DNA from 2 places in the Thalassotalea crassostreae genome. Region 1 is predicted to be linked to the other one. Evidence: predicted binding sites of a transcription regulator. Region 1 holds the regulator's gene; the other holds the start of a gene.
The links. Region 1 encodes ArgR, which controls arginine synthesis, uptake and breakdown. Its sites were predicted from a motif close to ANTGAATANNTATTCANT; they were not measured.
Positions count from the first base shown of each region.

Region 2: a site for ArgR is predicted at 6,342-6,359, ahead of argC (N-acetyl-gamma-glutamyl-phosphate reductase). Genes of this name have one in related genera too.

Region 1 is NZ_CP017689.1:3,183,730-3,200,103, reverse strand. Features, by position in the region: gene ispB (octaprenyl diphosphate synthase) at 1-570, shown strand, start outside; gene LT090_RS13895 (DUF6090 family protein) at 567-1,307, opposite strand; gene LT090_RS13890 (DUF417 family protein) at 1,528-2,397, shown strand; gene mdh (malate dehydrogenase) at 2,489-3,427, opposite strand; gene argR (transcriptional regulator ArgR) at 3,657-4,124, shown strand; gene tolC (outer membrane channel protein TolC) at 4,347-5,675, opposite strand; gene LT090_RS13870 (NUDIX domain-containing protein) at 5,830-6,474, shown strand; gene LT090_RS13865 (DUF1249 domain-containing protein) at 6,537-6,992, shown strand; gene LT090_RS13860 (metallophosphoesterase) at 7,057-7,812, shown strand; gene LT090_RS13855 (YqiA/YcfP family alpha/beta fold hydrolase) at 7,956-8,552, shown strand; gene parE (DNA topoisomerase IV subunit B) at 8,656-10,545, shown strand; gene LT090_RS13845 (hypothetical protein) at 10,669-11,127, shown strand; gene LT090_RS13840 (lipid-binding SYLF domain-containing protein) at 11,332-11,883, shown strand; gene LT090_RS13830 (lipid-binding SYLF domain-containing protein) at 12,037-12,561, shown strand; gene LT090_RS13825 (lipid-binding SYLF domain-containing protein) at 12,794-13,318, shown strand; gene LT090_RS13820 (VOC family protein) at 13,347-13,769, shown strand; gene parC (DNA topoisomerase IV subunit A) at 13,936-16,200, shown strand; gene LT090_RS13810 (1-acylglycerol-3-phosphate O-acyltransferase) at 16,362-16,374, shown strand, end outside.
Region 2 is NZ_CP017689.1:3,473,118-3,489,491, forward strand. Features, by position in the region: gene lexA (transcriptional repressor LexA) at 1-58, shown strand, start outside; gene argH (argininosuccinate lyase) at 166-2,055, opposite strand; gene LT090_RS15070 (argininosuccinate synthase) at 2,057-3,280, opposite strand; gene LT090_RS15075 (ornithine carbamoyltransferase) at 3,344-4,261, opposite strand; gene argB (acetylglutamate kinase) at 4,313-5,152, opposite strand; gene argC (N-acetyl-gamma-glutamyl-phosphate reductase) at 5,121-6,158, opposite strand; gene argE (acetylornithine deacetylase) at 6,390-7,535, shown strand; gene LT090_RS15095 (glutathione S-transferase family protein) at 7,623-8,252, shown strand; gene metF (methylenetetrahydrofolate reductase) at 8,343-9,224, opposite strand; gene metL (bifunctional aspartate kinase/homoserine dehydrogenase II) at 9,224-11,638, opposite strand; gene metB (cystathionine gamma-synthase) at 11,653-12,816, opposite strand; gene metJ (met regulon transcriptional regulator MetJ) at 13,022-13,348, shown strand; gene LT090_RS15120 (hypothetical protein) at 13,389-13,799, shown strand; gene LT090_RS15125 (DUF1254 domain-containing protein) at 13,860-14,933, opposite strand; gene LT090_RS15130 (LysR family transcriptional regulator) at 15,043-15,918, shown strand; gene LT090_RS15135 (adenylosuccinate synthase) at 16,127-16,374, opposite strand, start outside.

The DNA of each region.
Region 1 (16,374 bases):
CTTTCAAATGCTACAAATGTCATTGCTGAAGGTGAGGTCTTACAATTAATGAATTGTAATGATCCAGACACCACCGTCGATAGTTATATGCAGGTAATTTATTGTAAAACTGCGAAGTTATTTGAAGCAGCAACACGACTTGCTGCGGTAGTGACTGATCAAGATGAAACTATGGTTAAAGCAATGACTGCATATGGCATGCACCTTGGCACTGCGTTCCAATTAATTGATGATTTACTCGATTATACAGCTGACGCCGATGAAATGGGTAAAAATGTCGGTGACGATTTAGCCGAAGGTAAACCAACGTTACCGTTATTGCATGCCATGCACAATGGTACAGAGCAGCAGGCTGCGATGATCCGAGATGCCATCGAACATGGTAATGGTATGGACCATTTAGATGATGTATTACAAGCAATGCGTGATACCGGTGCGTTAGAACTTACTCAACAAATGGCAGAGCAAGAAGCGGAAAAAGCGATTTCTGCACTAACTATTTTACCTGAATCAGATTATAAGAAGTCATTGGTCGCTTTGGCGCATTTATCAGTAGACAGAAACGCCTAATTATTTATTTCAAGCTCTTGAGCAAGTACTTGCTCAAGTTCTTGTAAAAGCGCTTCTGCGTTAGGTAAAATTCGTGATAATCGAAAACGAAAATGACCAATTCTATTTTGATGGCGCTTGATAAATCTAAGTAGCTGTTGCGATTTGTAGTCATCACCTTTATAGCTATCCATATAAACACCTAAATTACCTTCGCCATCATCCTTTATTTTATAATTAAATAGTCGCCAAGCCAATTCAGTATCGGCTTGGCGAGTGATTTCGTTGTTAGTTATTTGAATAAGCTCTTTAACACGTGGTAATGAATAGTCGTAATGAAATACTAGTCGTGAGCGTAACTCGTCATTTTGGACTTTTTCAATACCTGATGATTTTAATGCGTCAAATGCACCGCGATTATAACTAAATAAATAAGCTACAGTGCTGTCGGACAATAGTTGGTCAAGCTTTTGTTGAGTAGCCTGTTCTAATTGAACTGCTTGGTCGCTAGCCAATAGTTTGATTATTTGCTTAATTGCCTGATCACCAGCAGTTACTCTTTGGTCTAGCATTTTAAACGTCACGATATCGTCTTTAAGGTTTAAATAGATTTCATGAAGCATGATTCGTTCAAACTGTTTGGCTTTGCGTGTTTCATTCCATGTATTAATTTGCAAAGCGATTAATATGCCAATGACCACAAGCACGATTTCACCTAAGGCGTATCGGAAATAATTACCAGCCTTATTCTTGAGCACTATATTCATCCTTATTTTTCTAAATAATCCAAGCATTTAGATATCCTGTCAGTGGTGTGTCGTTAGTCGTTTGTTAATAGCATTGATTAATTATTAGCACATATCTTCAGCAATAAACAATTGCGTTGCCATTAACGTTTCTTAAATAATTTAAAAGAAGAGAAATTAAATTCTTACTAACCGGTCTTATTTGCATCTTTTACTCAATTGTTGAATTTTAATGACCCCATTACATTTACGAATAGTATTGATATTGGTCGCTATATCTACCACTTTACTTGGTCTTAGCATGCTGCTGATTGGGCCGCACCGACATATCACTTTAACCACGGACTTTTATCGGCTGACAGACTTGTTGCCGGCAAATACTTCTAACATTATTGCCGCAGTGGCTTTTTTAGGCTGCGCTGTCTTGTCAATAATCGCAATTAAAAAAATAAATCTTCGCCCTTGGTTAGGATACTTGCTGATGGTCATAAGCCTTGTACCGCTTGGGTCATTGTTTGCAAGTACAATGTGGATAGAAGCACTAGGAGGGTTTCCTGTTATCGGTTCAGGGCAAGGAGTGATTAAATACTTCGCATTGTTCTCCATTGCTTGGTTTTTAATTAAACCAAATTTGAGTGGTTATCAAGCTGCTTATATAAGTTTATTCCCGGTACTATTAGTTTTGCTGTGGATAGGCGGCATGAAGTTTACTTTGTTCGAAGCACAAGGCATAGAAGGCTTAGTAAACAGTTCACCATTGATGAGTTGGATGTATAGTCTTTGGGAATTACAGACGGTATCTAATCTTATCGGTGTTTATGATCTTGTGGCGGTTCTTTTATTGATCGTTGCCATATATAGACGAGAACTACTTTATCCTGCAATGTTAATGTCTGGGGCGGTTTTTATTGTGACTCAAACATTTTTGCTTAGCTTTTCTAGCTCACTTTCTGGCACTACATTATTGTCGACAACAGGGCATTTCTTAGTGAAGGATTTATGGTTTTTGGCAAATCTGATTTGTTTTTATGCAGTGGCTCAAACATTAACTTCGAAACAACGAATTGAACATATTGAAGAAAACATTTCTTTTCCAAAGTAAGTAACAATCTGCTATGTCAAAATTAGCTCGGTAAAAAGCTAATTACAAAAAAGCCGATCATAAGATCGGCTTTTTTATGCACTCTTATCAATTATTGATTGATAAAATCGATACCTTCTTGGATATCTTTATTAAGTGTCGCTAACATTTCTTCTTTAGCGTTTTGCTCATATGCACTTAATTCACCGTAAGGTAGGTATTCTTCAACACCATTCTTACCAAGAAGGACTGGTTGTGCAAAGTACTCTGCATCACCTGTGTTGCCTTGAACGTATGCGTAATCGATAACGCCTTCTTCGCCCTGTAAACCTTTAACTAAAGATAGACAAAAACGAGCTGCAGCAGCGCCCATTGAAAGAGTTGCAGAACCGCCACCAGCTTTTGCCATAACAACTTCAGTACCAGCATTTTGGATACGAGGAGTTAAAGCATCAACTTCTTCTTGTGTGAACTCAACACCTTCAACTTGTGAAAGTAGAGGAAGAATTGTTGTACCTGAGTGACCACCAATAACTGGAACAGCAACGTCTGATGTAGACTTACCTTTCAGTTCAGCTACGAAAGTTTCTGAGCGAATAACATCAAGAGTTGTTACACCAAATACACGGTTAGCTTCGTAAGTTCCTGCTTTTTTGAATACTTCAGCAACAATTGGAACAGTGCCGTTAACTGGGTTAGTGATAACACCAACTAAAGCTTTAGGACAGTTAGCAACAATGCCTTCTGCCAATGTTTTAATGATACCAGCGTTAACTGCAAAAAGGTCAGCACGGTCCATACCAGGCTTACGAGGCATACCGGCTGGGATGATTACTACGTCACAACCAGTTAAAGCGCCTGCTAAGTCGTCAGCACCAAAACCTTTAACAGTTACGTCAGTAGGGATGTGAGATAAATCTACAGCAACACCTGGAACAACTGGTGCAACATCGTATAAAGATAACTCAGAACCAGCTGGTAATTGAGTTTTTAGTAGTAATGATAATGCTTGACCGATACCACCGGCAGCACCTAAAACAGCAACTTTCATGGACTCTCTCCAAATTTGTAGTTATATAAGCAACTAAATAAACGAAATTATCTTAACGATAAAATGTTGAGTAATTACTTTAGAAATTAATAAACGCCCAAAAGATACAGAATTAGGGCTTAAAATACAATCAATTTTGTCATATGACCGCATAAGTTCTTACATCTTTTCTCAGATAATGTAATATAATCAAACCATTGAAGAGCAATTAACACAATAAGACAAAAGTATGAGCCTACAACAAAAGCAAGAAGCGTTAGTTAATGCATTTAAAGAGTTATTAAAGCAGGAACAATTTGGTTCGCAAGGCGATATCGTCGATGCCCTGAAAAACCAAGGTTTTGATAATGTAAGCCAATCAAAAGTTTCTCGTATGCTAAGCAAATATGGTGCAGTACGTACTCGTAATGCTAGACAAGAAATGGTTTATTGTTTGCCAGCTGAGCTTGGTGTTCCAACCGCTAAAAGCCCTCTTAAACAATTGGTGTTGGATATTGAGAGTAATGAAGTGATGCTTATTATTCGCACTAGCCCAGGCGCGGCGCAACTTATTGCTCGTCTATTGGATTCATTAGGAAGTGCAGACGGTGTGCTAGGAACAATTGCTGGCGATGATACTATCTTTATCGCACCGTCTTCAGTTGCAGAGATTGAGTCGACTAAAGAAAAGCTTCATTTGTTATTTCAAAAGATGTAATAAAAGAGGTTTATGGCCTCGTTTGAGCTATTTTTTGTCGCTCACGTCCCTACAAAATTTAGATAAAGAGCACCGCCATTGTTTCTATTATTGCTTAAAGTATCTGGCTGAAAGTGGCACTGAGTAGTCAACAGAACTATCTTAAAACGGAAAGAAAACCCACAAAAAAAGCGACCATACGGTCGCTATTTTAATGTCTATATTATCGGAAACGGTCAGCGCTTAATTTGTTGCTGGCGTTAACCCTTTGTTGATAGCGGTAATATCTGCTTCCGAGATTGTACCGGCTGCTTCTTTAAGACGTAACATATTAATAATGTATTGGTAACGTGTTTGCGAAAGGTTTCGTTTGGCATTATATAAGTTACGAGTACTATCAAGTACTTCTACTACCGTACGGATACCCACTTCAAAACCCGCTTCAGTTGCTTTTAATGCAGATTCTGCTGAAACAACCGATTGTTCTAATGCCTTGATACCAGATACTGTAGCAGTAATAGTGTTATAAGCATTACGAGATTCACGAACAATACCACGATAAGTGATCTGCATATCTTGACTTGCTGCTACGTAATTTTCTTGCGCTGCTCTAACTTGTGAGCTTGTATTACCACCAGAGTAAATTGGTACATTTAACGTAATACCAATAGATTGAGTATCCTGTTCAATACCCGTGACGTCAGTGATGTTGTCGTCAACTTCAGATTGCTTAATCTGACCTGATAACGTCAATGTCGGTAAATGACCTGCTGACTGAATATCGATGGTTTCTTTGGCAATATCCATACTAATTTTTTCAGAAATCAAACGCAGGTTTTTCGCTTCTGCAAGTTTTTGCCATTCATCAGGGTTGTTAGGTGTAGGCAATACTGGGCTGAAGCGAGTAGTATTAAGAATACTTAGATTATTTGGATAAATACCAGTAATTTCACGAAGAATTTCTTCCGCTGTAAAAACTGCGTTTTGTGCGCCAATTTCTTGAGTAATCGCATTATCATATAACGCTTGTGCTTCATGTACTTCAGTGATTGCGGTTAAGCCAACTTGGAAGCGCTGTTTAGTTTGCTCTAATTGACGAGAGATCGCTTTTTTCTCTGCAACAGAGAACTCAAGGCTATCGTATGCGGCTAAAACATTAAAATAAGCTTCGGTCACACGAGTAACCATTTGTTGTTTAACAAATTGATAATTGATGTCACTTTGGTGGGCTTGTTTTTTTGCTACATCAAGACCTAACCAACTGTTGTGATGATACAACTGCATGCTTAAATTAAGAGCTAATTCACTTCCTTCAGCATCAATATCCGTAGTACCTTCAGTTTCTCTTTCTTGTGCAGAGTAAGAAGCTGTTGCGTTTAATTGTGGCAATAATACCGAGCGTGCTTGCTCAATATTTTCTTGTGCCGCTCTGTATTGCGCACCGGCTTTTAATACAGTCGGATCATTGTTTAATGCTAATTGATAAATTTCTTCTAAGTTTTGCGCATTGACTACTGAACTCGTGCTAGCTAATGCTACACCAATAAATAATGCGTTTAATTTTTTGCTCATGAGTTGTTTCCTTTGTTTGCACCCACTTCAACAATTTGTGCAAGTGTACCTCTAATTAATGCTATGCTGAACAGTAATAAATCATTTCAACCTGATTAAAGTGTAACAGAAAGTTATGCTAACGCGTTGTTATCTTTACTAAGTATTACAAATTATGGGCCTAAATAACAATTTTAAACAGTTTTATCCACGTGACGTTGAAATTAAGGCACGTGATATTAAGTATCAGGGATTTTTCCGTATTGATCAGTATCAACTAAAGCATAGATTATTTAGTGGTAACTGGAGTAATTTTTTTTATAGAGAAATTTTCGAGCGAGGCGATGCGGTAATTTTGGTTCCTTTCGACTCAAAGAGTCAGCAAGTGCTGTTAATTCAACAGTTTAGAGCTGGAGCTGTGCGAACCGAAGATAACCCATGGTGTATTGAGTTTATCGCCGGCATGTTTGAAGAAAATGAAAGTCCGATAGAAGTTGCGATAAGAGAAGCTCAAGAAGAAGCGGAATTAGACATAAAGCGCGAAGATATTACTCATGTGATGAATTACTTGTCGAGTCCTGGTGGTACAAGCGAAAAGCTTTATATGTATATCGCAGACATAGATTTAACCAACGTTAAATCAGGTACTGTTGCTGGCCTTGACGATGAAAATGAAGATATTAAAAGTTATAAAGTGAGTTTAGACGTTGCCTTACAATGGTTGGCAGATGGTAAGATTAACAATGCCTCTACGATAATTGGGCTGCAATGGCTGGCGATCAATGCTAATAAATTGGCTGAAACGCCTGACCAGGAATAGCGGACATAACTATCTCTTTCTATAAAGGGAAAGAGAAAGACAAAGAGAAAGAATTAACCAAGATGAAAAAATATCGCCCGAGCCTAAAAGGACTGATAAGTAGTTGTGAGAATAATTACATGCTGTTATTGCGCTTATTAGCCAATATAGACGATGTTGATAGTGAAAGGCAGTTTTTTATCAATGATCACCTTTGTTATTCTATTACCATAATCGAGAAATCTAAATATACTCATGTAGTTGAATTTAAGCAGTTAGTAGCAGAATCAGAATCATTGGCTTCTAAAGTACACTTACCTAAGCCAAGTATGCTTATTCGTTTATACCATGATGCGCGCTTGGCTGAAGTGATCAGCAGTCAAAATATCAGACAAGTAAAACCACGTTATGATTACCCAAATAGTGATATGCATTTACCAGATGAGAAGCAACAAATTCAACATTTTTTAGGCGAGTGGTTGCAACTTTGTTTACGTGATGGGCGAGCGAATATCATTTTAAGTTATGACAACAGTTGATTAATCACTGCTTAATTAATATCAACCTTACTAACTAAGAATCAAAATTAAATACAGATAATCTATGCCTTCAATTACCATTGCACAATTTTCAGATAGTCACTTATTTGCCTTGCCTGAGCAACGTCATTATGGGGCTAATGTGTTGCAAAACCTAAATCATATATTGCAGCATATCAATCAAAATCAACAGGTAGAGCATGTCATATTTACCGGTGATTTAAGTCAGGATCATAGTCTGGAATCTTATCAGCAGTTTAATCAGTCTATTGCTAATTTTTTAACTAAGCCTTTGGCATATATTGCAGGCAACCATGATGATTTACCTGCACTATCAAACGAATTGACCGCCACAACCATATCCCATGACGCACAACTTGCTTTAGGTAAGTGGCAGATACTGTTATTAAACTCTAAAAGTAATACACCGGCAGGATTGGTCGCAGAGTCCGAGCTTGAACGTATTGTTGAAGGCGCTTCAAATTCGGCCAATCAATTGCTATTTATGCACCATCACCCAAGAGATGTGGGATATTTTATTGACCGCCATGGACTGGAAAATAAGCAACAATTTTGGTCGGCAATCGATCAAAATAACAGGATTAAGTTAATTTGCTGCGGTCATGTACATCGAGCGGAAAAAATTGCGGGCGACAACCGTTATAAAGTCGACGTACTAACTTGCCCGGCGACGTCGATTCAATTTGATCCTAAAGTAGACGGCGTCGCCGCATTGCCAATAGGACCAGGGTATCGTTTAATTACATTGCATGACGATGGCAGTTATGACACTGAAACCGTATTTTTAACAGCACAATGATGCGAAGCAATTAATCAGAAGACACTCAACACCAAAGATAAAAAACAAAAAACTAAACACAAAAACTAAATACAAAAGATTAAACGCAAGCCAATTGCGCTAAAGAAACACTAAGCTAATTTCATCGACAGGTCTTTTAAATAATGAAACAAAAAGTATTAGTACTGCATGGATTTAACAGCTCTCCGCTGTCGTTCAAAGCACAATTATTAATAGATTATATTAACGCTAACTTCCCCAATGTTGATGTTGTTTGTCCACAGCTAATGTCAGACCCAATTAATGCGATTGAGCAAATTACCGACATTATCGAACAAGACAAAAATTGCTCTTGGTACGTTACCGGCTCATCACTGGGTGGATATTTTGCAAATTACTTGGTTGATAAATTTAAAATTCCCGCTGTTTTGATAAACCCTGCAGTAAAACCTTATGAAATATTAACCGATGTAATAGGGCCACAAACCAATCCATATACTGATGAACATTACATTGTCACCGAGCAACATCTGCAACAATTGAAAGAATTTGAACGTGATGTGGCAATAGATGATCGTTATTTGGTGCTTGTACAAACTGGTGATGAAGTTTTGGATTACAGGCAAGCGGTTGAAAAATATGAAAATTATGATGTTATTGTGCAGCGAGGGGGCGATCACAGCTTTATAGATTTTGATAAAATGCTGCCAGATATTGTGAAATTTTTCCAATTAGAGAATAATGGTGTTAGTAGTCATTGAAATTTGCTCAAATAGTCGGGCGTAAGCTCGTAAGAAAAAGCAATGAAATGCAATCATCAGTGAAACAATAATAATAACGCTATAGAAGTTAGCGAGAGTATTCATGACAGACCAATATAATTCCGAATCCATTGAAGTATTAAGCGGCCTTGATCCGGTGCGACGTCGCCCGGGTATGTACACAGATACAATCCGTCCCAACCACTTAGGCCAAGAAGTAATCGACAACTCTGTCGATGAAGCATTGGCTGGACACGCACAAAATATTCAAGTTATTTTGCATGAAGACCAATCCCTTGAAATTATCGATGACGGTCGAGGAATGCCTACCGACATTCACCCTGAAGAAGGGGTATCAGGTGTGGAACTTATCTTCTGTAAATTACATGCTGGCGGTAAGTTCTCCAATAAAAACTATCAATTTTCTGGTGGTTTGCATGGGGTTGGTATTTCCGTTGTAAACGCTCTATCGACACGTGTTGACGTTACTGTTAAACGCGATCAAAAAGTTTATGAGATGGCGTTTGAAAACGGTGAAAAAGTTCAAGAGTTAACGGTTGTTGGCGAAGTTGGTAAACGCAATACAGGCTCTCGAGTGCGTTTCTGGCCAGATGCAAGTTACTTTGATTCATTTAAGTTTTCAGTAAGTAAACTTAAACACATATTAAAAGCAAAAGCCGTCCTTTGTCCTGGTCTTAATATAAAATTCAATGACAAAGTTGGTGGTGAAAAACACCAGTGGTGTTATCAAAATGGACTTAAAGATTATCTAACGGAAGCACTTGATGGCTATGTTAAATTGCCGGAAGAGCCATTTATTGGCGACTTTTCTGCGACCAATGAAGCGGTCGATTGGGCAGTATGTTGGTTGACCGAAGGCGGCGAAAGCGTTGGCGAAAGTTACGTGAATCTTATTCCCACCATTCAAGGTGGAACTCATGTAAATGGTTTACGTCAAGGTTTACTCGATTCGATGCGTGAATTTTGTGAGTTTAGAAATTTAGTGCCTCGTGGTGTAAAACTTACACCAGATGATATTTGGGATAAGTGTTCTTATATTCTTTCGGTGAAGATTCAAGATCCTCAGTTCGCTGGACAAACAAAAGAACGTTTATCGTCTCGTCAGTGTGCCGCATTTGTTTCCGGTGTGGTAAAAGATTCATTTAGTTTGTGGCTGAACGAACACACTGAAATCGCTGAAGCATTGGCAGAGTTTTGTATTTCAAATGCCCAACGCCGTATGCGTGCTAGCAAAAAAGTCGTGCGTAAAAAAATTACTCAAGGGCCCGCTTTACCAGGCAAGTTAACCGATTGTGGCTCGCAGGATCTATCTCGAACTGAACTGTTTTTGGTAGAGGGTGACTCAGCCGGTGGTAGTGCGAAACAGGCAAGGGATAGAGATATTCAGGCAATTATGCCGCTACGAGGAAAAATCCTAAATTCTTGGGAAGTTGAGTCAGGGCAAATTCTCGCATCACAAGAAATTCATGACATATCTGTTGCTTTGGGAATAGATCCAGACTCTGAAGACTTATCAGATTTACGTTACGGTAAAATTTGTATACTTGCCGATGCCGATTCCGATGGTTTGCATATAGCGACGCTTTTATGTGCTTTATTCACCCAGCATTTCTTACCTCTAGTACAGGCGGGTCATGTCTTTGTCGCCATGCCACCACTTTATCGAATTGATGTTGGCAAAGAAGTCTTCTACGCCTTAGATGAGCAAGAAAAAGATGGTATTTTAGATCGCATTGAAGCTGAGAAAAAACGCGGTAAAGTTAATGTACAACGATTTAAAGGTTTGGGTGAAATGAATCCATTACAGCTTCGAGAAACAACCATGGATCCAAATACACGACGATTAGTACAACTAACCGTTGATGAATTTGATACGACAATGGAAATGATGGATATGCTGTTATCTAAAAAACGTTCTGGTGATCGTAAAGAATGGCTGCAAGATAAAGGCAACTTAGTTGAGTTAGATTAGTTGAGTTAGATTAGCTGAGCCAGAGTAGCCGCAGAGAATACGAATATTAAATAACAGCAAAAATAGCAATCGCCACTTTAAGTGGCGATTTTTGCATTTAATCTTTAACAAAAGTGATTATTTATGTTGAAAATAGCACACTCGGTAACTGCTCTTATCCAGAGAATTAAATGGTTAAGTCTAACTTCAGCCGCACACAGAGAATGTGCTGAAACCGCAATCGAAACGAAAAAATCAATAGCAAACTATGAAAAAATTGAAGTGTTTGAGCAGTCGATTTATGCAGTTTGTGAATCAGTTGAAGTAAAAAACCTCACTATAGTAAGCGACTCAGTTGAATCTAGTTCAGGTCACAATAATGCTCAGTTGGTAAAGTCAGCGATACGATTTTTGAAATCTAAAGTTTCACTGTTTAGCGCACAATATTCTAGTGATTATCTAGGGCCAGAATATAGAAAACAATTTATTGAGTATATCAATAAAGTAAGAATTGAATTTGACCAATTCAATTATGATCCTGATGGCGTTGGAGCAGGAACCATCACTGATGTCGTGTTTCGACTAAAAGAGTTAAGCGATTAACGCCTTGTTAAAAACGACGCACAGTTATTAGCTTTCAGTGGTTACCTTTTATTTGTTTCTGTTGTGCCTCATTACAAAAGATTACAAATCTAAACTGTTTACATACAGCTAACATTTTTTTAACGGCTATACTGGAGCTAAGTAACTGAAAACATACTTTTTAATGATTTTAATATTAACTAAACAAAAATAACTAGGTGACGTATGAAAAAATTATTTATCGCTTTTTTAACTGTCGTTTTAACTGCGTGTTCAGCAACTGGTGAAAATCCAGAAGAGCAGCGTGCTGCAATAGCTCAAATGAATCAGCAAGTACTTGCTGATGTTGAAAAAGCAAGCCCTGGTGCGATGGCCCAAATTAAATCTGCACCAGGATATGCGACATTTAGTAATGCCCAAATTAACTTGATATTCATTGCCGCAGGTGGTGGTTATGGCGCAGTTCACAATAACGCTACAGGAGAAGTCACTTATATGGATATGTATGAAGGCGGTGTTGGTTTTGGTTTAGGTGCAAAAGATTTTAGAGCTGTATTTGTTTTTAATACTGCAGAAGCATTAAATAACTTTACCGAACACGGTTGGGCATTTGGTGGTGAAGCCGATGCTGCAGCAAAAGCTGATGAAAAAGGTGGTGAAGTAGGTGGCGGTGTGACTATTGGTGATATCACTGTATACCAACTTACTGAAACTGGATTAGCATTACAGGCGACACTAAAAGGTACCAAGTATGTTAAGAATGAAAAGTTAAACTAAGTATTTCACAGGCAGTATAGGCTAAGTAATAGTCTTTACTGCCATATTCGTATATCATCCCCGCCATAGATATCAAACATACAGCTAGTCGCGTATAATTTAATAAGTTTGTTTGATAATTCATCGTTATATTTAGCCAAGGTATTAAAAGACATGAGAAAAGTTCTGTTATCGTTAATTGTTGTCCTAATCGCTAGTTGTTCTTCACACGAAGAAACTCGCATGTCGGTTGCTACTGAGCATATGAGTATTTTATCAGAGATCGAATCTAGAGAGCCAGGCACGATGATGATGGTAAACGATGCGCCTGGTTTTGCTATTTTTAGTAAGTCTGAAATAAACTTAGTTTTGATTTCTACTGGCTCAGGTATTGGTACCGTATATAATAACCAAACCGGTGAAAGAACCTATATGGATGTATTTGAAACTGGCGTTGGCGTAGGCCTTGGTGGAACAGACATCAATTATTTGATTGTATTTAACGATGAAGAGTCGATGACTCGATTTGTGACAGAAGGTTGGACCTTTAGATCGCAATCAGATGCAACAATGATCATCAATGATGATAAAAGTGTCACAATTGACGGTATGAGAGTGTTCGAACATACAGAAGCTGGCGTCGATTTGCACCTGATGCTAAGCGGAATTCGATTTAGCAAAAACCCAGATCTTAATTAGTTCTATTTAACTTTATTTGGTTCAATAGAGTTAACTATCAGAACATTTCTCCGGTTTTTTTATAGATAGATTTCAAGCCAATGCTTTAATGTGAAGCGTTGGTTTTTTTTATCAATTAAATTTTCATTTAAACCATAGGTTCTAACAATGTTTGGTTCTTGCGGCAATTTCAGCTATTATTTTATTAATGAGACAAAAGTGTTTTTTAATAATAAAAATAATAGGTTAGATTATGAAGGTTTTCTTTTGTTTGGTGCTATCAGTCATGCTTTTTGCATGTTCAAGTGACGTAGCCCAACCAACCCATCAACGTGCAGACTTGCGAAACCTCAGAGATAAAGTAGTCATCAACATTGAACAAAACAACCCAGATTTATGGCATAAAATTAACCGTTCCAAAGGATATGCAGTGTTCTCTAATGGTGCTACCCAGACCATTACGCCGCCAAATGGTTTGGGGGTTGGTGTAATCCATAACAATGTTAATGGTGAAAATCATTATTTAATAATGGAAAGTGATCTACTTAATTCTAACAGTCAAATTGTGGTATTGTTCGCCAAAAAAAAACAACTAGAACGATTTGTCGAATATGCGAAAATAATTCAATATAAAACGGATATAGAAAAGCATCCTATTTATGATTTTTCACAGATTGATGTCGAATCCTATTATTTAATCGATGATCAATATATAGAACAAGTAGATCTTGAATCGGCAAAGTTTTGGCAATCAAAGCAATTGAGTTCATTTGACTAACGTTTTATTCACCTAAGAGTATATTTCAATGCTTCAGCAACATGACAAAACCATTTGCCATTTGTCGATTGGTACAAATCAATTTGAATTGGCCGTTAAATTTTACGATACGGTATTGGCGACATTAGAAATTTCAAGAGTTGCCGAGCATGACCATGCAATCGCTTATGGTAAAGGTTATCCAACGTTTTGGGTCCAGCAACCTTTTGATAAACAACCCGCGACAGTTGGCAATGGATCACACATAGGTTTTATGGCAACCAGTAAACAACAAGTGGATGATTTTTATCGCGTTGCAATTGCTAATGGCGGCATATGTAATGGTAAGCCAGGTGCGCGACCTGATTATGGTGAACCATATTATGGCTGCTTCATTATAGATCTTGATGGACATCGTATTGAAGCAAGCTTTTGGGATGTTGAGCTAGCCGCCAAAATTTACGCAAAATAACTGACTTTCCATACACATTTTTTAAGCTACTCGGCTTAATATCAATTAATAAATGTAAATAGCGCCGCAAGACGCTATTTACACTTTTTTAATGTTTCATTTTCCGCTAGAGTAAAGCTATTAAAATAAAAATAAACCGTTAGTGCCTACTAAGGGAAGATAATATATGTCTGACGCAATAGAAATGAGTCTCGATGGTGTAGAACAGTTGCCAATGCGACGTTTTACCGAAGAAGCCTACCTAAATTATTCCATGTACGTAATTATGGACCGTGCCTTACCTCATATAGGTGATGGATTAAAGCCGGTACAACGACGTATTATTTATGCGATGAGTGAACTTGGTTTAAATGCAAGTTCAAAATATAAAAAATCAGCACGTACTGTTGGTGATGTATTAGGTAAGTTTCACCCTCATGGCGACTCCGCATGTTACGAAGCAATGGTATTAATGGCGCAACCGTTTTCTTATCGTTACCCTTTGGTTGATGGTCAAGGTAACTGGGGTGCTCCCGATGATCCAAAATCCTTCGCAGCGATGCGTTATACAGAAGCTAAATTATCTAAGTTTTCAGAAGTTCTTTTATCTGAGTTAGGGCAAGGTACCGCAGACTGGTTACCAAACTTTGACGGCACGATGAAAGAGCCAAAAACATTACCAGCACGATTACCTCATATTTTATTAAACGGTATCACCGGTATTGCAGTTGGTATGGCAACGGATATTCCACCGCACAATGTACGTGAACTAGCGGCAGCATGTGTTCAGTTAATTGAATCGCCTAAAACTGAATTAAATGAATTACTCGAACATGTAAAAGGCCCTGATTATCCAACTGATGCAGAAATCATCACCTCTAAAACTGATATTGAAAAAATCTACCAAACTGGACGCGGCAGCATTAAAATGCGCGCTGTTTACGATATTGAACATGGTGATGTTGTAATTACAGCTTTACCGCATCAAGCATCCGGCGGTAAGATCCTAGAGCAAATAGCAGCTCAAATGACGGCAAAGAAATTGCCAATGGTTGTCGATCTACGTGATGAATCAGACCACGAAAACCCTACACGATTAGTTGTTGTTCCGCGTTCAAATCGCGTCGACATTGAACAACTGATGGCGCATTTGTTTGCGACCACAGATTTAGAAAAAAATTATCGCGTTAACTTGAATATGCTAGGTCTTGATGGGCGACCTGCAGTGAAAAATCTAAAACAGATCCTTGCCGAGTGGTTAGAGTTTCGCCGTGAAACGATTCGTCGTCGCTTACAATATAGACTGGATAAGATCTTAGCAAGACTGCATATTCTTGACGGTTTATTAGTTGCCTATTTAAACATTGATGAAGTTATTCGTATCATCCGTGAATATGATGATCCGAAAACGGAGTTGATGGAACGCTTTGAGTTAAGTAAAACTCAAGCAGAAGCTATTTTAGAGATTAAACTTCGTCAGTTAGCAAAACTTGAAGAAATAAAAATTAGAGCTGAGCAGGACGAGCTAGCGAAAGAGCGCGATTCAATACAACAAACCTTAGGTTCAAAAGCGCGCATGGGCACGCTAATGAAAAAAGAAATCCTTGCGGCAGCTAAAGAGTACGGTGATGAGCGACGTTGTCAGTTAGTTGAACGTGGTGAAGCCAAAGCGCTTAATGAAAAAGATCTGATGCCATCTGAGCCAGTTACCGTTGTGGTTTCTGATAAAGGTTGGGCACGAGCAGCCAAAGGCCATGATATTGATGCACAAGGACTTAGTTACAAAGCCGGTGATAGTTATCTATGTAGCGCTAAAGGTCGTTCAAACAACCCTGTAGTATTTATTGATAGTTCCGGTAGAGCATTTGCTACCGATGCGCATACATTACCGTCAGCGCGGAGTCAGGGCGAACCATTAACCGGGCGATTTAATTTGGCGGTTGGGGTAAATATTTGCCAATCAATAATGGCCGATGACGAGCAGAAGTTCTTACTTGCAAGCGATAGTGGTTACGGATTTATCGGTAGCTTTGCCGATATGGTGAGTCGCAATAAGAATGGTAAAGCATTATTGAGTTTACCTGTTGCGGCAGAGGTACTAGCACCAAGTGCTGTTAACGATATTGAAAAAGAACTGTGTTTGGCAATCACTACCGAAGGTCGGATGTTGCTATTCCCAATTCAAGATTTACCGCAATTGAGTAAAGGTAAGGGTAATAAGATAATCGGAATTCCGACGGCTCGAGCTAAAGCTAGAGAAGAGTATGTCACGATTCTTGCTGTAGTCGCCGAAGATCAACCGGTAACCTTGTTTGCTGGTAAACGTAAACTAACACTCAAGCCAGCTGACTTAGCGCATTATCGCGGTGAACGTGGCCGTCGCGGTAATAAACTGCCTCGTGGTTTACAGCGAGTAGAATCAATAAAAGTTGGTGATCTAGAAGAGAGCTAAGCGTTTATTTATTTAACCAAATCAAAACCCGATATTTTGTTAATATCGGGTTTTATTGTTTTTGTACTTTATCGGTATTTTAAACGTCAAAACGTTAATGTATCGAAGATTTTTAAAACTGTGTATAATTGCCGCCGTTATTCTTAGATTTGGGGTTATTTGTGTTAGCTGCTG
Region 2 (16,374 bases), 290 kb from region 1:
ACCATTTAATATCGAAGGCATTGCCGTTGGTGTTATTCGTAACGCCGATTGGATGTAGTGTTCTTTCAGCTTTTAGCTTTTAAGAAGAACAAGAAAAAGGCAGTATTAATATTCATTAATACTGCCTTTTTTATTTCTATCGACGCCTAAAGTGGCCTTTATTAGCTATTGCTCCACTGTGACATCAATACTATTAAGTAAGTGTGGCATCGAATGATGATCACTTAAATTGTATATCAACGCTTCTTCGTCACAATTATCTTGTTTCGGACATAAGTCACAATCTTTCATTACTTTTTCAGGCAAGGTGTCTTTGTCACCTGGCAAGAAGTCTAGCATTTCAAAGAACTTAGGCTTACGAGTTAATACGAATACCTTGATCAATGATAACGCTTTGGCTCTATCAAGTAAGAACTGACAAAGTTTTTGGCCATAACCTTTACCTTGGTGATTTATCGTTACTCCTAATGAACGAATTTCCGCAAGTCCAGTACTGTAGATATACAATGCCGCACATGCACACACTTGTCCGTTTACCTCGATTACAGCGAAATCTCGAATTGATTTGATTAAATCGTCTTCACTGCGTGGTAAATTCTCTTCTCTTGATGACCAGTAATTTACCAGCTTCACAATCGCGCGAATATCGGTAAGCTTAGCGTCACGAACAACATAATTTGCGCTACCAAGTTGCAAGCGGCTTTGTTCGATAACTTTAGTAACAGGTTCAATACCTGTGCCACCAAGGATGTTTCGTTTATCTACTAAGTATTCTAATTCAAGTACAGGGTAAACATCGGCCTCTATTAATGAACTGAACTGTTTAAATTCATCTAAGCGCAGACTCTCAAGCGGTTCGCCTTGGCTAATCGCATATAACACTACTGCACCAGTGATATCGTGCGCAGTTCTAAATGGAACACCTTTGCCAACCAGATAATCGGCAAGCTCAGTGGCATTGGCGTAACCACCACGTGCCGCTTTAGCACATTCGGCAGAATTCAACTCAATCGAGTTAATCACTTCGCCAGCCATATCAAGACATGATACCCATTGCTCTAGTGCATCGAATAAGCCTTGTTTGTCTTCTTGCATATCTTTGTTATAGGCAAGTGGTAAGCCTTTTAATGTTACTAACAATGCCTGTAATGAACCATAAACACGGCCACATTTACCGCGAATTAGCTCAAGTGCATCAGGGTTCTTTTTCTGCGGCATTAATGAACTACCACTAGTAACCGCATCACCTAAAGTAATAAAGTTAGCTTCACCAGAGTTGAAGAAAATTAAATCTTCAGCGAAACGTGATAAATGCATCATGCCAGTACTTGCTGCAAATAATAATTCCAGTACGTAATCACGATCACTAACCGCATCAAGCGAGTTTAAACATGGGCCATCAAAGCCTAGAGAATTGGCTAAGTCATAACGGTTAATTTCATACGTAGTACCAGCAAGGGCGCCACAACCTAATGGTGATTGATTCAGACGAACGCGAGCATCTTGTAATCTTGAAATATCCCGTTTAAGCATTTCAACATAAGCCATACACCAATGAGCAAAACGGATCGGTTGAGCACGTTGTAAATGTGTATAACCCGGTAATATGTGTTGCTTGTTGTTGTCGGCAAGATTGATTAACTCAACTACAACCGCATTGAGGGTTTCGATGATCACGTCAACTTGTTCACGAGACCAAAGGCGTAAATCTGTACTAACTTGGTCATTACGACTTCTGCCAGTATGTAGTTTGCGTGCGATATCACCAATCACTTCGATTAGTTCACCCTCAACCCAACTGTGAATATCTTCAGCAGCAGAATCGGTGAAATCAATTTCACCGCTTTCTACCTTCGCACTCAAATCAACAAGAGCTTGTTCCATCTTTTGTTGTTCATCTAGCGTTAGCACACCAGCCTTATGAATGGCCTTTGACCAGCCAATAGAACCTTGAATATCTTGTTGTACAAGAATTTGATCAAATGGCAGTGAATCATTAAATGCTTTAAATTTATCACTACTTCCGCCTTTGAAACGGCCACCCCATAACGCCATGTTACTTCTCCTGTCCTTTCAGTGCCGCAATACGTGACGACAAGCTGAATAAACGAATAAACCCTTCGGCATGCTTTTGGTCATAAACGTCATCTTCACCAAACGTTGCAAACTCTTCTGAGTATAAACTGTTTGGCGAGCGACGTTGTGTTACCGTTGCTTGGCCTTTGTATAGTTTCACTACGATATCACCAGTTACTTGCTCTGCAAATGATGCACAAGCTGCCATTTGCGCGGCAGCTAATGGGTTAAACCAGCGACCATCGTAAATTACGTGACTAAACTCTAGACCAACAGACTCTCTAAACTTTAAAGATTCTTTATCAAGAATTAATGACTCTAGCCCTTTGTATGCCGCCATTAATACAGTGCCACCTGGGGTTTCATAACAACCACGAGACTTCATACCAACTAAACGGTTTTCTACGATATCAATACGACCAACACCATGTGCGCCAGCTTTTTCATTAAGGTCAACTAAACATTGATAAGGTGACATGGCTTTGCCATCTACGGCAACCAATTCACCTTTTTCAAAACTAAGCATGACTGAACCTGGTTTATTTGGCGCATCTTCTGGATCGGTAGTCATCGTCCAAACTTCTTTAGACGGCTCACACCAAGGGTCTTCTAATTCACCACCTTCGTGTGAGATATGCCATGCGTTTGCATCACGACTGTATATTTTAGTTAGTGATGCACTACAAGGGACGTTACGCTCTGCCAGGTAATCAAGTAAATCTTCACGAGAAACCATGTCCCATTCACGCCATGGCGCAATAACAGTTAGTTGCGGAGCAAGGGCAGCAAAACAAGACTCAAAACGCACTTGGTCATTACCTTTACCAGTACAGCCATGACATACCGCATCAGCACCAACTTTCAAAGCGACTTCGACGTGCGCCTTAGCAATTACTGGACGAGCCATTGATGTACCTAACAAGTACTGACCTTCATATACCGCACCAGTTTTAATGATTGGATAAATGTAGTCTTTAACAAACTCTTCTTTCAAGTCAACAACATGACATTCAGATGCACCACTAGCAATGGCTTTTTCTACAATGCCATCAAGCTCTTCTTCGCCTTGACCAACATCGGCGCAGAAGGCAACAACTTCACAACCGTCATAGTTCTCTTTCAACCATGGGATGATCGCCGATGTGTCCAATCCGCCAGAATAGGCTAATACTACTTTTTTAATTCCAGTTTTCTTAATGCTCATAACGTTCTCTAATGCTTTCAATATTTAAATTTAAGTTGTTTTGTGTATTGACTGTTAGGTTAACTACTTACCGTTAACTAAGGTCAATAACACAGAATTTTGTGCCCACATGCGATTTTCCGCTTGTAAAAATGCGAGTGACTTATCTGAGTCAAAAACGCTAGTGGTAATTTCTTGTTCAAGGTGTGCTGGTTGGCAGTGCATCACAGCAGATGCGCCCGCTTTATCCATTAATTCATCGTTTATTTGATACGGCATAAACTTAGCTAGGATGTCAGCAACTTTAGTATCATCACCCATTGAAATCCAAGTATCAGTATAGATAACCTGTTGGTTTTCAGCATCCTTAATGTCAGTACTTATTGTCAACGTTGAGCCACTTTGCGCTGCCAACTGTTGCGCTTTGCTAATCATATCGGCGGTTGGTTCATGACCTTCAGGCGTGATCACAGTGACATTAACACCAAGTACACTGCCCATAAGCATCAATGAATTAGATACATTGTTGCCATCGCCAATATAGGCAAGGTTTAATCCTTCCAACGAACCAAAGGTTTCAGTTAATGCCATATAATCAGCAAGTGCCTGACAAGGATGGTATAAATCACTCAATGCATTGATCACAGGAATGCCACCGTGCTCTGCCATTTCATCAAGGACGCTTTGTTTGAATACACGGGCAACAACGATATCAGCCCAACAAGCTAAGTTTTTCGCCACATCTTTAACTCGCTCACGTTCGCCAAGTTGACCGTTTTGCTGACCAATGTATAGACTATGACCGCCTAGCTTATTGATACCAATATCAAAACTGATGTGAGTACGCAGAGATGGTTTTTCAAAAATGGTCACTACAGATTTACCGGCTAAGGCATTGCTGTACTTCGCTGGGTTGGCTTTTATTTCTAAGCCTTGTGCGATAAGTGCCAATAACTGTTGTTTGCTTAGTAAGTCATCAGCTAAAAAATGATTTAACGACATAAAGTATCCTAATAATTTCTTTTGTTTAATTTGATATAAGTAAAATATGAATTAAGGGTTAATGCGGGTGCCGATAACCTGCCCATTTTGCAACAATAATAGTTGCTCGGGAGTTTTCCAACTGGCCACCGCGATACTTCGTCGCAATTGCGTTGCTGCGGCAAACGCCGCTCTTACTTTAGCAATCATGCCGCCGTTAATAATGCCTTCATCAATCAATTGTTGTGCCTGCTCATTATTTAATTCTGCTAAATATTCATCGTCTTTGCCTTTCACACCGGCAACATCAGTAAGTAACACTAACTCAGCGTCTATCAACTCGCTTATCGCGACTGCGGCATCATCTGCATTAACATTGACTAATTGACCGTTCGCTAAACTGCCAATTGATGAGATAAATACCAAGTTTCCTGCTTGCATCAGCGCTTCTAACGTTGTGTGATCATTAGTTTGTGGAATACCGACACAACCTAACTTGGCATCGGCAGCAACACATTTAATCATGTTGCCATCATGCAAGGCCAAGCCAATCGACGAAATACCACAACTACTGGCCATTGAAACTAGGTTTTTATTTACCGAGCCCGAAAGTGCGCCAACAATAATATCCATGTGCTCAGGACTACTTACTCTTAATCCATCAATTTTGTCACTGACAAAACCGGCTGCCGCCAATTGTTGGTCAACAACACAGCCGCCACCATGAACAATGACGACATTACGGTTTTGCTTTTGTAATTTTTTAATCGTATTAAATAGGCTTATTTGCGCATCGGTAGACTCCATGATTGCGCCGCCAATTTTTATTACTAAAGGACTTTGTGACATGCCCTGATTGCTCACTTGGTTATGCTCTTGATTAGTCATTTGCGCCACCAATTTTGTTGTCATTGATTAATGCATATTGGCTATCAAGTCCCAAAGTAATATTGAAACACTGCACCGCTTGGCTTGCCGCACCTTTTAATAAATTATCAATGGCACAACTCGCCACTAAGGTGTGAGTGTCTTGGTCGTACTTGAAAAATACATTAGCGAATGGCGTATTTGCTACATCGTCAATTTGTGGCCAGCTTTTAGAAATACGAACTAAAGGCTTATCTTGGTATGCGCTTTGGTAGGCATTAACCACTTGTTCTTCGGTTACATCATCATTGAGCTGTAATGTAACCGTCGAAAGTAAGCCTTGTTTGAATGGCGCGATGTGCGGGTTAAAAATAACCTGGCTACCACAATGTTGACTAATTTCTGGCTGATGACGGTGCGCTAAAATATTGTATGCCTTAAGGCTTAACTCATTAAAACTAGTTGCTAAACTTGCCTTTCTTCCGGCACCGCTTACGCCGCTAATGCCATTAACAACTATCAATCCATTTTCTTTATGCATGTTGGCATCAGTCACAGGTTTAAGAGCAATTAGACTTGCTGTTGGGTAACAACCAGGCACGGCTATCAGATCAGCACCGGCAATTTCATTACTGTTGTATTCAGCTAAACCATAAATAGCGTTATCAAGTAATGACTGATGATGATGTTCGAAACCGTAATATTTAGGATAATCTTGTGCATTCGGTAAACGAAATGCACCGGACAAATCAAATACTTTGGTACCTTGCTCTACAAAAGCATTAGCCCAAAGCTGAGAATATTCATGAGGAGTGGCAAAAAACACCGCATCAAGATCGCTGTTAGCGGTCAACCAATTTTTTGAAAACGGTTGTAACGGAAAATCACAGACACCTTGCAAGCGCGGATATAGTTCTGAAAACAATGCACCACTTGATTCACTATTTTCTGACACAAGTAGTTGCAGATCACTGACCTTGCTATGACGGTTTAGTATCTCAACCAACTGAGCGCCGGCGTAACCACTTGCCCCTATTACTGCTACTTTCACTTACTTTCCTTACTGCATTTGTATGCGATATTGTTACTTTACGTTTGTTGCTTTTTAATGATGGTCAATTCAATGGTTAGACCACATTAAAATAATATATAAACAATTAATTTATCGTGTTTTAATTTAATACTAGCCTGATTTATTAGACTTGATTACACTGGTTTTAGCACAATAACAACAGTTAACTATTTATGCAATAAAATAGCATAATTATTTTAAAGGAATCACATCTTGTTACCAAACTTTCAACAGGCGTTAACAGAACTTATCGCGAGCCCGTCTATAAGTGCATGCGACACAGTTCTCGATCACAGCAATAAAGACGTAATCAACCTATTGGCAAGCTGGTTTGAAGATTTAGGTTTTAGCATTAATATTCATCCAGTGCCAAATAGTCGGGGTAAATTTAACCTTTTAGCTAAACTAGGTAGTGGTGATGGTGGCTTATTACTGTCAGGCCACAGTGATACTGTACCTTTTGATGAACAAGGTTGGAATTCTGATCCGTTTATCATCACCGCTAAAGACGATAAGTTTTTTGGTTTGGGTACCTGTGATATGAAAGGCTTTTTTGCATTCATATTACAAGCCTGTAAACACATCGATGTGAAACAACTGAAGAAACCTTTATATATATTGGCGACTGCCGACGAAGAAACGACAATGTCTGGAGCTCGCTTTTTTGTCGAGCAACAATTGGCAAAACCGGATGTTGCTATCATCGGTGAGCCAACAAGCCTTAATCCGGTGATTATGCATAAAGGTCACATGTCGCATCGTATTTCTGTTGTTGGTAAATCAGGACATTCAAGTTTACCGGCTAAAGGCGTGAATGCTATCGAGATCATGTATCACGTGATCCAACGCTTAATGCAACTGCAACAAGATCTTGCTGCAAATTATCAAAACGAAGCTTTTTGTGTCAGTGAGCCAACATTAAATTTTGGTGCGATTAAAGGTGGCGATAGTGCCAATCGAATTTGTGGTGATTGTTTCCTAGATATCGATTTACGCTCTATACCTGGATTAAGTGATGAAGAGCTTACTCACTGGTTAAGCGAAGCATTAAAACATGTCGCGGAAAAATACCCTGGCCGAGTAACCATGAACGAATTACACCCAAGCTCTCCAGCATTTGGCGAATCTGAAGATAGTGAATTGGTTAAGCTTGCCGAAAAATTCTCAGGTCATTGCTGTAAAGCAGTAAACTATGCAACCGAAGCACCGTTTATTCAACAACTTGGTTGTCAGACCATCGTACTTGGCCCAGGCTCCATTGAACAAGCCCATCAAATCGATGAATATATCGCGTTTGATCAAATCAAGCCAACTGAGAAAATTCTACTCGACTTTATTCAACATTATTGTATGTAAAGCAGCGGGCAAAAATAAGTAGGGTCAGATCCTACTTTAATACGTTTGCACTATAATTGATTTTTTAGTTACGCAATCAGAGGTTTTATGAAAATATTTGGATTAAAAAATTCACGATCATTTCGCGCCACGTGGGCCGCATGTGAAGCTGGAGTTGATGTCAAATTTATCCATGTTAATTTTGGCAGTGACGGTGAAAACGGTACGCTTAGCGATGACTATAAAAACTTAAATTGGCAAGGCAAAGTGCCAACATTAGTTGATGATGCTGACGATAATTTTGTATTAACGGAAAGTGCGGCCATCGTGAATTACATCGCCGCGAAAGGTAACAATAAAGACTTATTACCAACGGGTGTAAAAGAGCGCGCTAAATATGATGAAATTTGTTTCTTTGTATTAGCTGAGTTAGAACAGCCACTATGGACCAAAGGTAAACATAAATTTGCCTTACCAGCGCCATACCGCGTGCCCGATATTATTGACACTACTACGCCATTTGAATGGGGTAAGGCGCAAACCGCATTACTAAAATTAGTGGCTGGAAGTAAATACGCTGCCGGCGATAAGTTTACCATGGCAGATATTTTGTTATCACAAACCATTATGTGGGCGAAAAAGTTTGAATATGACGTTGATGACAGCTTAGTTCAATACAGCAAAGAGATGTGTCAGCGCCCAGCATTTGCGCAAGCGTTAGCAATCGAAAGTAAATAGTAAAAAAAGATTACGCATATAAGTAGGGTCAGATCATACTTTTATAAAAAGTATGATCTGACCCTACTTATTTAATTTTACGTGCTGAGGTTATGGGCGAACGCCTAAGGTATGGCAAATCGCATAGGTTAATTCACTTCGGTTCAGCGTATAGAAATGGAAATCATCTACACCTTCACTGCGCAGTATCTTCACTTGTTCCATCGCAATATTTGCACCAACCAGATTACGTGTTGTTGGATCATCATCTAAGCCTTCATACATTTTACCCATCCATTCTGGTACATGAACATTAGTCATGCCGGCAAAACGTTTTAATGTGGCGAAATTTGATACTGGTAATATGCCTGGAATAATATCAACTTCAATGCCAACACCAACGCAACGATCGCGAAAGCGTAAGTATGAATCAATATCGAAGAAAAACTGGGTGATAGCGCGGTTGGCGCCAGCGTCAATTTTCTTTTTCAAGTTAACCAAATCTGATTGAGCATTTGGCGATTCAGGGTGTGCTTCAGGGTATGCTGCAACTGAAATATCAAAATCGGCTACGCCTTTTAATAACTCCACTAAATCGTTAGCATACATATCTGGTTTTTTACCACTTTGCGGTAAATCACCACGCAAGGCAACGATATGACGTATGCCACTTTGCCAATAGTCTTTGGCTATATCGATTAACTCGTCACGACTCGCATCAATACAAGTAAGATGCGGCGCTGCAATTAAGCCAGTATCTTTTTGGATGCGTTTAATCACGCCATGGGTACGGTCACGAGTACCTGAACCGGCACCATAAGTTACCGATACAAATTTAGGTTTAAGTGGCGCTAAACGCTCAATCGAATTCCATAGTGTGGTTTCCATTGATTCAGAATTTGGCGGAAAAAATTCAAATGATACATTTAAATCTCTGTCTAAATCTCTCATCGTTCGATTGAGTAAATCTAATTGCCTAGCTTTTTCGTTCATTAGTTAATCCCCTTTAATTCTACTTGTTTTTTTTGTACTGCTAACTCTTTACAAAGGTTAACTAAATCTGAATGTAAACCACCAGCGGTAACATCTCTGCCGGCACCAGGTCCTCTAATAATGAGCGGATTATCCTGATACCAATCACTGGTAATTGAAAATATATTGTCGCATGGTGTTAAATTAGCGAACGGATGAGTTTCCGATAAAGTTTCTAACGAAACCACTGCTTTATATTTATCACCATCTTTACTAAAACGAGCTACGTATCGTAAACAACTGCTTTGTTGCTGTGCCGCTTCTAACTTATCCGCAAAATATTGATCAAGTAAAGCTGCATTTACCAAAAACTCTTGCTTTGAGACATTTCTTAATTGCTCAGGCACTAAGTTTTGGCATTCGATATCTTCAAGCTCTAGCTTAAAGCCCGCTAAGCGAGCGAGAATAAGCAGTTTTCGTTGAACATCTAAACCAGACAAATCATCTCGAGGATCCGGCTCGGTATAGCCTTGCTCTAATGCGCTAGTTAACAGTTTTGAAAATGATTGGCTGCCGTCAAAATTAGCAAATAACCAAGATAGTGTACCTGAAAATATCCCTGAAATTTCATTTATTGAATCACCACTTTGCAATAAATCATTTATTGCATAGTTAATTGGCAAGCCTGCACCGACTGTTGTATTAACTAACCATCGACAGCTGAACTGTCGCTGTAAGTCTAATAACTGTTGGTAGTTATCACTAGAACTTGATCCCGCACATTTATTGGCACTCACAACATGGATGCCTTGCTTAAATAAGTCTTGATATAGAGCGCTGAAATCTTCACTCGGAGTAATATCTACCAGCACCAATTCATCATATGGATGATGCGATAACCAGCTCACAAGTTGTTGGTTATCATAATCTACGCTTTGCTCCGTAAATAAATCTAATGCATTGCTTGCAACGATGCCATCGGTATCGATCAGCGCTCGTTTTGAGGTTGCTAAACCAACTAAGTGAGCATTTTCTAATGCTAGTACTCGGGCAAGTTGCGTAGGTAACATTTCTAAAAAGCGTTGGCCGATATTGCCAAGGCCGGCAATGACTAAGCCGATAGTTTTGCTATCTTGAGTCACCTGGCTATGCACTTTGTTCACTAGCTCAACTGAACACTGTTGTGCAAAGAACGCTAAGAAACTGTGACCTTCATCACTTTGTGTGATCACTAGCGGTTGTGCTTTGTCTAATACGCGATTAAACCGCGCTTTAATATCACCTCGCTCCGCAATTTTATGGCCAACGACGGCAAGTAATGATACTTGTTCAGTTTTATATTTCAGGTTTTGTCCCTGTAAATATTGCTCTGCGATATCGGTAAATTGTGGAGTGATCACAACACAACTTTTATCTTGGCAAATATACAAAGGCGCAAAACGATTTTTAATCACCTGCAATTCAACATCGTTAAATTGTTCACAGGAAATTTTTACTAATTCATTATTATGGGTAACCGATATTTCACCTTTAGCAATCTCGCCAAAATGACCGATTTCACTACCGTTTTGATCCGGTTGATAGCTACTTGCTACCTTAAGATGAATACTATTTGATGCTAACGGCTTTAATGTATTGGCATGCAAAATCGGATTGCCTAATCGACCAAGCTCTTTAGCAACATCACTTTCAATACGGTGAAGTTTTCGGGCTGTCGTCACAATGCGCGGATCAGCACTATAAACACCATCAACATCGGTCCATAAAGTGACGTTCTCTGCATTCAGTAAATGCGCCGCAATCGTAGCTGAATAGTCACTGCCATTACGTCCAAGGGTTTGTGTCTTGCCTTCAGTATCAGTAGCAATGAAACCCGTTAAGATATTCAAAGCACCCTGACGTCGTTCTTGCAATAACTGCGTGCGACTTTGTTGTTCGGCTACTGCAAAGTTATTATTGGTTTCGAGTAATAATACATTTCGCGCATCAATCGCGTTCGCCGGACATACCTGCTGTTCTAATAATGCAGCAAGTAATTTCGCCGACCAAACTTCACCTAAAGCCAAGACGTCGTTGCGATTTAGCTCTAACGATTGCTGCTGAAATTGTTGACGAATAAACTGCAAGTTTTGGTCGAGGTAATTCACTAATAGATCGGCGCTATCGCCCTCTATTAGTTCTTTAATAAGTTGTTGCTGAGTATTTCGCAATGTACTTAGTGCTTGTTCAAACGAATCGTTATCGGTGCATGCAAATAATGCATACAAACAATCGGTAGTATTACCATTTGCTGACACAACAATAAGATCATCTAAACTTGCGTGTTGCTTAATGATACTAACGACACGTTTTACGCATTCAGCATTTGCTAATGAACTGCCGCCAAATTTATGTACATTAATTTTGGCTTGTGGTTTTAATTTTGAATTTAACATTTACAGCTACTCGTTTATTCTGCGCTTAACGTGGCATTTAAAGCCTGTTCTAAATCTTCAATGATGTCTTTGCTATCTTCAATACCAACAGACACTCTAATCAAGGTTTGACTTATCCCAGCTACTTTTTGTGCTTCAAGGTCCATACCGGCATGGGTCATAGTCGACGGGTGAGAAATAAGACTTTCAACACCACCTAATGATTGCGCCAAAGTGAATAGTTTAACCTTGGCAAATAACGTTTTAACCTGTTCAACGCCACCTTTGATTTCAAAAGACAGCATGCTGCCAAAGCCTTTTTGTTGGGCTTTAGCAAGTTCATGCCCTGGATGGTCAGTTAGGCCTGGATAATGAATTCTTTCAATGGCAGGATGATTTTGTAAAAACGCAATCAAGTCATCAGTGTTTTGCTGATGTTGCTTTAAGCGAACCGGCAAAGTTTTCAAACCACGTAAGGTTAAGTAGCTATCAAACGGCGAACCCGTAATACCGATACAATTCGCCCACCATGTTAAAGTCTCGCCTAGTTCGGCATCTTTAGTCACTACCGCACCGCCAACAATATCAGAATGACCATTGATAAATTTGGTGGTTGAATGGATAACAATGTCGGCGCCCAAATCGAGTGGGTTTTGCAACAGTGGTGATAAAAAGGTGTTGTCGACTGCCACTAAAGCACCAACGTCTTTCGCCGCTTTACAGATAGCGGCAATATCAACAACACGCAGTAATGGGTTACTTGGTGTTTCGATTAATACAATTTTTGGTTTTTCAGATAACGCTTGTTGCAGTGCGTTCGCGTCGGTTTGATCGACAACTAATAATTTGAATAAGCCACGATCAGCTAAATGAGTAAATAAACGATAACTGCCGCCATAACAGTCATGAGGAATAAGTAAGGTGTCGTCAGCCGAAAGTAATTGGCAAACTAAATGAATTGCTGACATACCAGTACCAGTGATAATGCCAGTGCTGCCATGCTCTAATTCAGCAATGACATCACCTAATGAAGTTCGAGTTGGGTTACCCGAACGAGAATAATCATATTCTCTTTTTTCATTAAAGCCCTTTAAGCTATAAGTACTTGATAAGTGCATTGCAGGTACAACACTGCCATAGTGTTTATCTGAATTGATACCGGCCTGTACGGCGATAGTGTTTGCTTTACCTTTACTCATAACGGACTCTTTTCTTTGTTTAATTTTTTGCTTAATCGCTAATCAATTGACGACAGATGTATAGACGTCTATAAATCTAAACGTTTGATTGCCGAAGGTCAAGAACTTTTAGACGTCTAAACATCTTTATTGATAGATGTTGACTCAATTGTCATACCTAGTACAATTTACTCAATTGAATAAAAAAGAGTTTCGGAGAGAATTCATGGCAGAATGGAATGGCGAATATATTAACCCTTACGCCCCACACGGTCAGAAAAGTGAAAAAGTAAAAAAGATCACTGTATCAATTCCATTGCGAGTATTAAAAGTACTTACCGATGAACGCACACGCAGACAAGTCAACAACTTGCGCCACGCTACAAACAGCGAATTATTATGTGAAGCATTCTTACATGCTTTCACCGGTCAACCATTACCAGATGATGGCGACTTAGCAAAAGATAATGAGCAGCAACTTCCCGAGAGTGTGCGTAAGCATCTAGAAACCCTTGGTATAACTGACTTTTCAGAATACGAAGACCAAGAATAAAAGCAAAAACTATAATAATAAATAGTCATACAGGGAATGTATGAATCAGCTCGAAGCGTTAGGTGTAGGCATCAGATTACTTGGAATTTTTCTTTTAGCATTCTTGATCAGAGATATTCCTATAGCCTTTGAAACCTTATCTCAATACAAAAAATTTAATTCAAGCGGCAGTAACGGCATGACCTTTTATGCAGCAATGTCGATCTTCGGTGTTCTCATTTCGTTGTTGATGATTAAATTCCCTACCTTTATTGCACAAATGCTTGTCGCCAAATCTTCGGCTAAATCAGCCGAGTTAAAAGGCGACATAGAAACTTTTCAAACCACAGGAATTATCATACTCGGTATTTATATCTTATCCTGGGCAATTCCAGATCTTATCCACAATATAATCAGTCTTTGGCAGTCTAAAGAATACAGACCTAATGATGCAGAAAATTTCATGCAATAAAAAAAGTGAAGTGTTACTAAAACACTTCACTTTTTTTGTTTTGGTGATTAAAAGCTTAAATTATTTAGCTTTAACAAAAGGTAATATACGGTAACCTTGGTTAGTCACTTTATCTGTTGGCATGTAATGACGAATACCTAAGTTAAATACGCCACTGTCATTCTTTGTTTTAATGTTGTTTGGCGCATCATCTCCACAACCAAAACTTACAGTGTACGTGCCATCTTTGTTTAAAGTCGCTGTATTTGAGCTTACATGAGCAACATCGTTGAACATGAAACCTTTTTTGTCATATACAGTGATAGACCAAAACGCTTGGTTTTCAGGGTCAGCAAACGTTGCTTGATGACACTTATCCATAGGGTAGTTTCCTGACACTTCATAAACGTTATCTTTATATTGTGCACCGCCCCAACCAATAGCGGTACCTACTTGGTATTTCTCTTTTGTAAATAGCTCTTTTGAGTTGTCTCGAGGATCGGTAAACATACCTGTTAATGCATCACTACCATCTCGCTTAGCGATAGCGCCCATTTTAGCTTTTAGCTCATTTTCTACTTTAAGAAATGATTCTTGGTTTACAGGTTTCGCTGAAAACTTCTTATTTGATTTAGCTGAAATGAACATTTGATCTTGATACATTTTAGCTTCGGCTTCGGTAAAAGTTGAATCTAAGCGAACAACTACATAAACATGTGTGCCAGTATGCGTAGTTAAGTTAAACGTACCAGAGCCATAGCTCATTGCTTGAATACGATGGTCTTCTGTCACTGGTTGAACAGACATGTATTTACCTTCAGGGATTTCAGGCATAGTGATTGTCGCACCTTTTGAAACATCAACTACAGCCATTGAATAATAAGTGTCTCGGTTCATACGAACCACTGGCTGATTATCTGTAGGAGTTAATTGACGTTTGTGTAAAAGCGTATTTATACCCGCCAAGTCTTGGTTCTTAAGAAGTTGGTGAGAGGTTTCAGCTACTGGGTATGAATCAGCTGTTACGGTAACGCCAGAATCGGAGAAAAAACCGTCTAATGTTGTTACCTGATTTACTGAGCTATTTGCTAAAGCAGGAGTAGCTGATATTGCTGCAACAAGTGATAAAGCGATTAGTGAATGTGTGAATTTCATTTTGGTTTCCTTATTAAATTTTACTTTAATGTTAAGTGGGAGTAGTTTTTAAGTTAAGTAAAGTATACACTGATATTTTATCAAGCATAGTTAAGAGTGACTTGACCAAATGGAAAGAAAGGTCGATTACAATTTATTTAAAACCTTTTTGGCAGTTTATGAACTTGGCAGCCTTAAGCGTGCTGGTGCGAAGCTTGGGATCTCTGAAAGTGCAACGAGTAAGCAAATTACTAAACTATCTGAACAATTAGGTGAAGCGCTATTTATAAGAACTGCCAAGGGGTTGGAGCCTACTTTTGCAGCTCAACATAGAGTCGAGATGATACGTGGCGCGATAGAACAGTTTAATTTAGCGATACCACCATTATCTTTTGACGCAGAAACCTATACAGGTAAAGTAAGAATTGCCTTATTCAATAGCTATATGCAAACCTTTGGCGGTCGGTTATTTGATTTACTATCGAAAGAATTCCCTAAAGCATATATAGAACTTGTTACTTGGGGACCAGAAACCAACAACGACATTATAAAAACGGATATTCAACTTGGAGTACATTTTTATAATGAGGATCGGCCCAATACTATTTATCAAATTCCCATCGCTGATGATCCTATGGTCGCACTGATCGGACATCAACACGAAGTGCCGAATTGGGAAGAGCTTATTCGATGGCCTTTTCTCCATGTTAAGGCTGCTGGTTGGAGCGAGGAGCGTTATCCTTTTCTTGAATTTTTAAGAGCAAAAGGCATTGAGTTAGATATTCAAGGCGCAGTTGATGATGCATCAATTTGTGAAAAAATATTGACCACTAGTAAGCTGGCGACCTTTATGCACCGCAGCTATAAAACCGATAAAGTTACAGACGTATTACCATCAAAAGAATATCAATACTCACTTAAAACCGCTTGCTGTATTAGCTTAATGCAAAGACAAGCGCCATTACAAAAATGTTTGGTTGATATCGTCAAGTCAATTATTAAGTAACAGCTTATAGGGATAGGCCAAATTTCCTCCGTCCCGGAGGCTAAATGGTTTTACCCGTATCTTGAAGACACTATCGCCCCCACATTCTTTTAGAAAATTTCATGCAATAAAAAAGCAGCCTATTGGCTGCTTATTTGCCTCACCCGAGGTGAGGCAAACCGAAGCACCATGGAAGGTAAAGCTTCGGTAGTTAATTTGTTTTCAACGATTATTCGTCGAATGGGTTAACTAAAACCATAGTTTCAACACGATCAGGACCAGTTGAAATGATATCTACTGGCACACCAGTAATTTCTTCGATGCGTTTGATGTAAGCAATCGCATTAGCTGGAAGTGCATCAACAGATGTTGCACCAACTGTGTTTTCAGACCAACCAGGCATAGTTTCGTATACCGGAGTAATGTTCTCGTAACCTTCAGCTGCCATTGGTGGTACTGTGATTTCTTCGCCAGATT